DNA from 2 places in the Plantibacter sp. AC185 genome. Region 1 is predicted to be linked to the other one. Evidence: predicted binding sites of a transcription regulator. Region 1 holds the regulator's gene; the other holds the start of a gene.

Region 1 (4,892 bases):
CGTGTTCTCGTTGACGTTGAGCGCCACCGGCACCAGGGCCTGGGGAGCGCCGTACGGGCGCTGTCCTCGGAGGTCGTCGCGGATGGGGAGGTCGTCGAGAGCGGTCACTCCACAATGCTAGCCACTCCGACCGGCGCGCTCACTCCGCCTGACGCTCCCGACGAAGGACCTCGTGCCGGGGGCTCGCCGGGTTCAACAGCGAGTGGCGTCGCCCGTAGGCGAAGTACACGATGAGACCGATCACGAGCCAGACCCCGAACCGCAGCCAGGTCTCCCAGTGCAACTGCAGGATCAGGAAGCCGGACGCCAGGACGCCGAACGCCGGGACGAACGGCATCAACGGCAACCGGAAGGAGCGGGGCTCGTCCGGCTTCGTGTACCGGAACACGATCACCGACACGCAGACCACGATGAAGGCGGCCAGGATGCCGATGTTCGTGAGGTCGGCGACCTGCTTGATCGGGAACACCCCGGCGAAGACGGCTGCCGCGCCGCCGGCGATCCAGGTCACCCGCTGCGGCACGCCTCGCCGGTCCGTGCGCGAGAACCACCGCGGAAGGAGACCGTCACGACTCATCGAGAACCAGACACGGGTGACGCCCAACAGGAACGTCAGCATCACGGTGAGGATCGACAGGACGGCGAACACGGAGATGATCGTCGCCACCACGGGCAGGCCGACACTCTGGAACGCCGATGCGAACCCGGCGGTGGGGTCGATGTCGGTGTAGTTCTGCATACCGGTCAGGACGAGGGTGGCCGCGACGTACAGGAGCATGGCGACGATGAGGGAGAGGATGATCGCCTTCGGCATGTGCTTCTTGCCGTCCTTCGCCTCCTCGGCCGCCGTGCTCATCGCGTCGTATCCGAAGACCGCGAAGAAGACCGTCGCGGCACCGGCGAACACCGGCCCGAAACCGCTGGGGAGGAACGGATCGTAGTTCTCCCCGTTGATGTAGAAGACCCCGAGGCCGATGATGAACAGGATGAGCAGGACCTTGATGCCGACCGCGATGAGCTCGAATCGACCGAAGGCCTTCGTCCCGCGACTCAAGATGAAGGTCACGAGGAGACAGACGAAGATGGCGGGGAGATTGACGAGGCCGCCCTTCCCCTCGTCGGCGGTCGAGGTCATCCAGGCCGGCATGTGGATCCCGATGCCGGACAGGAAGGCGTCGAAGTAGCCGGAGATCCCGATCGCGACCACCGCGACGATCGCGATGTACTCGAGCAACAGGTCCCAGCCGATGAACCAGCCGATGATCTCGCCGAGCGCCACATACCCGTAGGTGTAGGCGGACCCGGCTCTCGGGATCATGCCGGCGAACTCCGCGTACGACAACGCCGCGGCCGCGGAGGCGAGACCCGCGATCAGGAACGAGAAGAGGACGGCCGGCCCGACAGCGGGCGAGGCCTCGCTCCCATGAGCGACGAGTCCGGCGAGGGAGAAGATCCCCACCCCGATGATGCCACCGACCCCGATGGCCGTGAGTTGCCAGAGCCCGAGGCTCTTGAACAGCTTCGAACCGGAGGTCTCATCCTCGATCTCCGCGATCGGCTTCTTCCGGAGCAGCGAGCGGCTCCGATCGTCTGTACTCATGCTTGCCTCCGACGATGCTGCGGGCGTCGTTGCACCGCGCCATCGACGATAGCTGAGAACCAGCGCGGAGTGACCCGCCGATTGTCGGCCTACTCGGCCGCGTAACGCTGCGGGATCGCCAGGCGCTGCCCGGGCTCGACACCGGCGGTGCTGAGCTGGTTGAGGTTCATGATCTCGGCGATGACGTCGCGCGGGTCGGCGTCGGGCGCGATGGACTCGGCCAGCTGCCAGAGCGACTCGCCCGGGTCGACCGTGATGTACGTGAACGTGGCTCCCGCCGCCGCTGTGTTGGCCGCGGCACCGCCTGCGGAGAGTCCGACGACCGCGACGCCGATGACCAGCGGGATGGCGGCGAGCGTGGTGAAGACGACGCGGCCGCGCTTCGTCAGGCGGAGTCGGCGTGTGGACGGTGCGTCTGACGCCGGTGCCTGCGCCGTCCGTGCGGGAAGCGCCCGGTGGGACCCGATCAGTGCTGCGCTCATGTCAACCCTCCAAGAGTGTGCTCATCATGTGATGAGGACTCGTACCCGACACTCGACCAGGAGTGCCGGATACGAACCTGTGTTCCGAATATATCTTCGATTGTTCGAATACTCAACCCTGTCTTCGTACCTGAGACGCGCGGGATCGGCGACACGCTCGAACAGATGTTTGTCTGGACGAGCTGGTGCGGATACAGTTTCGAGTGTTGGAAGCAGTACACCACCACCCACCGACATCGGTCACCGACAGCCGATCAGGGCAGGAGCGAAGATGGCAGCGAACACGGCGGGCGACGGAGCCCGGGAGCGCCAGATCGGCGGCACCCGGCGACGGAAGAGCCTGAGCGACAAGCAGCTGGCGATCCTCGACGTCATCCAGCGTTCGGTCTCACAGCGCGGATATCCGCCGAGCATGCGCGAGATCGGCGACGCCGTCGGGCTCGCCTCCCTGTCGAGTGTCACGCACCAACTCGGACAGCTCGAACTCAGCGGATACCTCCGACGCGATCCCAACCGTCCCCGCGCCATCGAGGTGCTCATCGACCTGCCGAGCGCCGTCGAGGGGAGCGATCCCGACTCCGCTCCCCCGGTCGGCGACGCAGCCATGGTCCCGCTCGTCGGTCGCATCGCCGCCGGTATCCCGATCACGGCCGAGCAGCAGGTCGAGGAGATCTTCCCCCTGCCGCGTCAGCTGGTCGGCAAGGGCAGTCTGTTCATGCTGAAGGTCGTCGGCGACTCGATGGTCGACGCCGCGATCTGCGATGGCGACTGGGTCGTCATCCGCGAGCAGAAGACCGCCGAGAACGGCGAGATCGTCGCGGCCATGCTCGACGAGGAGGCGACCGTGAAGGTGTTCCGCCAGCGCGACGGCCACACCTGGCTGCTCCCCCGGAACTCGGCCTTCGAACCGATCCTCGGCGACCACGCCGAGGTCCTCGGCAAGGTCGTCGCCGTGCTCCGGACGGTCTGACCGACCGGACCACTCCGCGGCACGGACGAGGGCCGGGACGATCCGTGGATCGTCCCGGCCCTCGTCCGTGCCGGACCGACGACGTCAGCCGGTCGCACCGACCCGTGCGCGGACCACACGCGTGGCCTCGACGATGTTGGCGAGGGAGGCGACCGTCTCCTCGTACCCTCGCGTCTTGAGTCCGCAGTCCGGGTTCACCCAGACCTGGCGCTGCGGGATCCCCTCCAGCGCGATCTCGAGCAACGCCGTCACCTCAGCGACGCTCGGCACCCGAGGCGAGTGGATGTCGTAGACGCCCGGGCCGATGCCGTGGTCGAAACCACTCGCCCGGATGTCGGACACGACCTCCATCCGAGACCGGGCCGCCTCGATGCTCGTCACGTCGGCGTCCAGGCGCCGGATCGCGTCGATCACCACACCGAACTCGGAGTAGCAGAGGTGGGTGTGGATCTGCGTCTCGGCGCGCACGCCCGCGGTCGCCAGCCGGAAGGAGCCCACCGACCAGTCGAGGTACCGCCCCTGGTCGGCCCGCCGGAGCGGGAGTAGTTCGCGGAGTGCGGGTTCGTCGACCTGGATGATGCGGATGCCGGCCCGCTCCAGGTCGGCGATCTCGTCACGCAGGGCGAGGGCGACCTGGTTCGCCGTCTCGGCGAGCGGTTGGTCGTCGCGCACGAACGACCAGGCGAGGATCGTCACCGGGCCCGTGAGCATGCCCTTCACCGGCTTGGTGGTCAACGACTGCGTGTAGGCCGACCACTCGACCGTGATCGGCGCCGGCCGCGAGACGTCACCCCACAGGATCGACGGACGGGTGCATCGCGAACCGTAGGACTGCACCCACCCGTGCTCCGTCACGGCGAACCCGTCGAGGTGCTCGGCGAAGTACTGGACCATGTCGTTGCGCTCGGGCTCACCGTGGACGACGACGTCGATGCCGAGGTCCTCCTGCAGCGCCACGACGCGCCCGATCTCCGCGCGCATCGTCTCGACGTAGGCCTCCTCGTCGAGCGTCCCGGCGACCCGCTGCGCGCGGGCGCGACGGATGTCGCCGGTCTGCGGGAAGGAACCGATCGTCGTCGTCGGGAGGAACGGCAGGCCGAGCGCCTGCTCCTGCGCCGTGGCGCGCTCCTGGTAGTCGTCTCGGGTGAAGTCCGCTGGTGCGAGCGCTGCCGTCCGTGCGCGGATGGCGGCATTGACGACCCCGGGCGCGGCGAGCCGATCGTCGAGCGCGGCCGACGCTGCGGTGAGCTCGGCCGCGATGGCCGCGCGCCCTTGGGTGAGACCGCGTGCGAGGACCGCGATCTGATCCACCTTCTGGTCGGCGAAGGCGAGCCAGCTCCGGAGACGGGGGTCGAGCTTCGTCTCCACCGACACGTCGTGCGGGACGTGCAGGAGGGACGTCGAGGTGGACACCGCGAGCTGTGGGAAGCGCTCCGCCGCGCTCGCGAGCAGGTCGGCCGCGGCCACGAGGTCGCCGCGCCACACGTTGTGGCCGTCGATCACTCCCGCGACGACGGTCTTCGTGTCGAGTCCGGGAGACGAGTCCGGCAGGCCTCCTCGGACGAGGTCGACACCGACCGCCTCGACCCCCGACTCGGCGAGCACCGGGAGGGCGTTGCCCAAGGCGCCGTACGGAGCAGCGACGAAGATCGCCGGGCGGTCCGACACGGCGGACAGGACGGCCGTCGATCGTTCGAGCGCCGCGAGGACCGTCGACCTCGGCACGTCGAACGTCTCCGACACCAGTGCGGGTTCGTCGAGCTGCACCCAGGGCGCGCCGGCAGCGGCGAGGCGCTGGAGGAGTTCCGCGTAGACGGGCAGCAACGCCTCCAGTCGGTCG
Region 2 (4,892 bases), 3.8 Mb from region 1:
GATCATCATGTTGAGGATGCGGCGGGACGAGACCATCCCGCCGTAGAACAGCGCCAGGGCCGGGATCATGAGGGCGACAAGAGCCGAGCTCGTCAGGATCCAGGCGACGTTTCCAGCGTCCACAAATCACTCCATCGTTCGAGGTGCACAGCGGCCGGACGGCCACGGCGTCGGGTTCGGGTGGAACAGGTGTCGGTGCTCGGTGCCGGTCGGCGGTCAGGCCAGGTCTGGGGTTTCCCAGAGGTTGAGCTTCGTGCCGATCCCCTGCTCGACGGCGTTCTCGTAGATCGTCTTCGCCCACGCGACGTCCTCGACGCCCATCCCTCCGACGCTGAAGAGCACCGGCTGCTCGGGGAACTCGCGCCCGACGGCGTTCCCGTCGAAGACGTCTCCGATGTTGACCACGCGGGACTCGTCGAGCTCGCCGGTCCCGATGAGGTCCTGCCAGTAGAGGCCGATCATGCCGAACGCGGTCTCGTGCGACGGCGCCGGGTACTCCTCGGCCCACGCTTCGTAGATCTTCTTCGCGTCCGCGATGAGGCGCGCCTTGCCGGAGAGGGTGTACTCCTTGTCCATGCGCAGGTTCGCGGGCAGGCTCAGGAAGGCGCCCGGCTTGATCCAGTCGCCGTCGATGAACGGGTAGTTCTCCGAGCCGACCAGGCCGGTGACGGCTTCGGAGACGATGTCGGAGTCACGCACGGCGGCCTCGACCGTCTCGGCGATCTCGATCGTCGTGAACTGCGGGTAGTGCTCGCGGACGTAGTCGGCGAACGCCTCGGACGTCGACCGTCGGCGCCCGTGGATGCGGATGGTGTCGAGCGAGGGACGGGCGGTGGTCATGGCGTGCAGGGCGCTCTTGTTCATGGCGCCGGGCCCGATGATGCCGAGCGACTTCGCGTCCACCGGTGCCAGGAGCTTCGCGGCGGCTCCCGGCACGGCAGCAGTGCGGTAGGCGCTCTCGAGGTTGCCGGACATGATCGCGTAGGGCGCGCCGGTGTCCTTGTCGTTGAGCACGATGAGGTGGATGGAGCGCGGGAGGCCCCGCTCGCGGTTGTCGACGTTCGACCCGTACCACTTGACGCCGGCGGTGTCGAAGCGTCCGCCGAGGTAGGCGGGCATCGCCATGAACCGACGGTCGGCGGCGTCCAGCGGCATGCCGGGGAACGGTGAGGTGGCAGGGAACCCGATCGGTGCTCCGTGCGAGTTGGCGGTCGGGCCGGCCATCCGGTAGTCACCCTTCGCGACGAGCACCAACACCCCCTCCATGACCTCCATGCAGTGGGCCATGTCCTTCATGCCGGCGGCGATGACCTCCGGTTCGCTCAGGTAGAGCATGTCGATCCGGGTGTTCGGGGAAGCGTCTGCGGTCACGGGTGGTCCTCCAGGTCGGGGTGTGTGGTCCTCAGCGAACACGGTCGCGATCCCCCTGGTCAAATACCGATTCGAACCTCGATTGAGAGCGTTCCGCTCGCAATCTGGACGAAACAGCGCGGTAATACGAGGGTCGTATCGTCGATGGGATGGAGCTCCGCCAGCTGCGCTACTTCCTCGCCGTCGCCGAGGAGCTCCACTTCGGGCGCGCCGCTCGACGGCTGCACATGTCGCAGCCACCGCTGAGCGTCCAGGTCGCACGGCTCGAGCAGGAGGTCGGCACCGCGCTGTTCGACCGTTCGACGAGGCGGGTGGCGCTGACCCCCGCTGGACGACATCTCCAGGCGCGGGCGAGACACATCGTCGAGGAGCTCGACACGGTCCGGGGTGAGATGCGCGACTTCGTCGACGGTCTCGCCGGGGAGCTCACCGCGGGGTTCGTGAGTTCGGCCAACTACACGGTCCTCCCCGGTGTCGTGCAGCTGTTCCGGGCGAGCCGCCCCGGGGTGACGCTGCGCCTGGTGCCGTTGACCTCAGGAGAACAGTTCGACCGGCTCCGCGACGGCACGCTCGACGTCGGGATCGTCCGTGACGAGGTCCCGCAGACGCCATCCGACAGCTCTCCAGCGCTCACCACCGAGGTCGTCTTCGAGGAGCGTCTCGTGGCGTGCCTCCCGGTGGGTCATGCGCTGGCGGGCCGACCCGAGGTCACCGCGGAGGAGCTCATGGACGTCCCGATGATCTCCTACCCGCGGGCGCTCATGCCAGGATTCGTGGACCGCGTCGCGGAGGTCCTCGGCACGTCGAGTCGGACGCAGGTGGTCGAGGAGGTCGTCCATCAGGAGACCGCACTCGGGTTCGTCGCGGCCGGCGTGGGCATGACGATCCTGCCCGAGTCGGTGCGGCAGCTGGTGCCGCCGTCGATCGTCGTCGTGCCGCTCGCCGGGTCGCCGACGACACGCCTGCTGGCCGCTCGTCAGGAACGGGCGGACGACAGCCCGGTCCACGACGCGTTCATCGCGTGTCTCCGTGATGCGGCCGCGCAGCTCGGGTGAACGCCCACTCGAACACCGCGCGTCCGCTTCCCGTCTCGGCGGCGTAGCCCAGGTGTTTCTGCCCGGCCTGGACAAACGAGTCGCGTCTGTCCAAGCTGGGACCGATGACCGACACCCGCGACGACTTCACCATCCGCCGAGCCACCCTGGACGACGTCCCCCTCCTGCAGGCGTGGAGCTGCGACGAACCCGTCGCCTGGATCGACCCGGAGCGGCTGACCGCCGAACTCGCGAGTCGGAACTATCGGCCGGAATGGTCGTGGATCGCCGAGCAGGACGGTCGCCCGATGGCACGAGCACTCTGGTGGGGCCAGGCGGACGCGAACCGGCCCGCCACGCTCGACTGCCTCACCACCACGGTCGAAGTCGCGGAGCCCGAACGTGTCGGCGCTGCGCTCATCCGCGCTGGACTGGACGCCTTCGGCGCAGGTCCCGCACTGGAGTTCAACGTCGACGTCTCCCCTGCGTGGGCAGATGACGCTGCGAGTGTGGAGGCGGTGCGGTGGCGCCATGAGGCTGCACGCGCGGGTGGGTTCTCGCGCACGACCGAGCGGGTCAGCTTCGCGAGGTCCAGCTCCGATCCGGTGCCGGCACGATCGCAGCGCCTCCGTTTCGTCGCCGCCCCGGACGACGCGTTCCACGAGCTGTTCGCCCTGGTCGCGACCGGCACCCTCGATGCGCACACGCAGGACATGGTCGCGCGCGAAGGACTCCAGGCCCTCGCGGACGACGACCTGGCGTTCTACCGATCACTCCCCGGCGAACGGGACGCCTGGCGGGTCGCTGAGCTCCTCGACGGGACGATGGTCGGGTTCATCATTCCGACCAGGACGGCGTACGACGCGAGCATCAGCTATCTGGGCGTGTTGCCCGAGCACCGCGGACACGGTTACGTGCACGACCTCCTGGCGGAGATGGTCCACGTGCACCACGGGTCGGGGCAGGACCGGATCGTCGGCACCACGGACGCCGCGAACACCCCGATGCGCGGCGCCTTCGATCGAGCCGGTTTCTCGGTCACGCGCGTTCGGATCGTTCACGAGCAGTAGGTTCGCCCCGGGCTCGGTTCCGACCGAGTCAGCTGAGCACCGCGACACGGTCGACCGTCGCGCTCGTCAGACCCGCGACGACCGCAGTACGCGGACGACCCCGGCGCAGACCGCGAGCCAGATGATCGCTTGCAGGACCGCAGCGACGACGAGTGGCAGCACGAACGACCCGCCTTCGGCGGAGGACAGCCAGACCATCGAGACGACGGTTGCGGCGATCCCTGCGCCCGAGACCGCCAGGAAGAGGGTGCGCGTCGCCGCCGCCTCCCGCCGGTCCACGGACTGCGCAGTCGCCGTCTGTGGCTCCGGCGGGCCGCCGGTTCCCGGAGTGACGCCGGACCACACGGAGATGGCGTGGATGATGCGGTTCTCGGAGACCTGCAGCCCGAGCAGGATGACGACGCTCGTCAACGCGACCGCGAACCCGATGAGGACGACGAAGCCGAAGAGCGCCCCGCTCTCCCCCACCCAGAACGGACCGAGGACGGTCACGGTCGCGACGGAGAGGGTGGCGGCCGCGACGAGTGCTACGGACGAGACGAGCCCGAGCGCCAGGCGGGCCGGGCGACGGTACTCCAGGAGCAGGACCTCCAGCGCAACGTCGCCGACCTCAGGCTGTCGCTGTCCACGCTCGGTGGCACTGATCCACGCTCTCGCCTCAGGTCGGAGCAGGAAGGCGTTCCAGGCTGCCGCAGTGGATGACGCGGCCGGCGGCCTCGATGGTGCTCGCCGCAGGGCCGGCTGGCGGGTTCGCTCGGGGTGCATGTGCCGACCTTACGCCGACCGCGTGCCGGGGGAAGGCGACAGGGCCACCCAGAACCGTCCGCACGGCGCGGCCGAGTTCGCCGAAGTCGGGTCCATCGGGGCTGAGCCGGTGATCACGGTCGAGGCTTCAGCCCGTCGAGCATCACCTGCAGGAGGAGGGGCAGGTCCTCGGGAGTACCGAGCCGCACCGCGTGCTCGATTCCGCACACGAGGTGCGACAGACGGTCGACCGTGAGATCGGCGCGGACGGCACCCGCGGCGCGGGCCGCCTCGAGGACGGTCGTGAAGGATTCGAAGATCTCGCGCTTGACGTTCCGCACGGAGTCGGCCTCGTCCTCCGGCGAGAGGAGGACAGCCTGCAGACCGCCGTCCTCGAGCTGCAGCCTGAGTGCCGAACCAAGGTAAAGCGCCAGCCCATCGCTCGGATCCGGCTCGGCTGCGGCACGCCGAGAGGTCTCGAGCATCGCGTCGAGCGCGTCGGCTGACAGCGCCTCGATGAGTGCGTGGACCGTCGGGAAGTGCCGGTAGACGGTTCCGACCCCGACCCCGGCCTCACGGGCGACGTCGTTGAGTCGAAGCGTCGCGCGGTCGTGGGTCCGGGCGACATCGAGGATGTTCGCCCGGCTACGTGCTGCGTCGGAACGGAGAGTGG

Evidence for each region. The regulator LexA, encoded in region 1, represses DNA repair genes until DNA is damaged. The targets are predictions, from matches to a motif close to TCGAACANNTGTTCGA.
Region 2: ACZZZB_RS00525 (tyramine oxidase subunit B) is a predicted target of LexA. The motif match lies at 1,431-1,446, and genes of this name have one in related genera.

What each region holds. Positions count from the first base shown of each region.
Region 1 is NZ_OZ409831.1:3,932,903-3,937,794, reverse strand. Features, by position in the region: gene ACZZZB_RS18330 (histidinol-phosphate transaminase) at 1-108, opposite strand, end outside; gene ACZZZB_RS18325 (amino acid permease) at 140-1,600, opposite strand; gene ACZZZB_RS18320 (LysM peptidoglycan-binding domain-containing protein) at 1,690-2,082, opposite strand; gene lexA (transcriptional repressor LexA) at 2,354-3,052, shown strand; gene metE (5-methyltetrahydropteroyltriglutamate--homocysteine S-methyltransferase) at 3,137-4,892, opposite strand, start outside.
Region 2 is NZ_OZ409831.1:121,035-125,926, forward strand. Features, by position in the region: gene ACZZZB_RS00520 (ammonium transporter) at 1-123, opposite strand, end outside; gene ACZZZB_RS00525 (tyramine oxidase subunit B) at 217-1,371, opposite strand; gene ACZZZB_RS00530 (LysR family transcriptional regulator) at 1,521-2,426, shown strand; gene ACZZZB_RS00535 (GNAT family N-acetyltransferase) at 2,531-3,475, shown strand; gene ACZZZB_RS00540 (hypothetical protein) at 3,542-4,240, opposite strand; gene ACZZZB_RS00545 (TetR/AcrR family transcriptional regulator) at 4,354-4,892, opposite strand, start outside.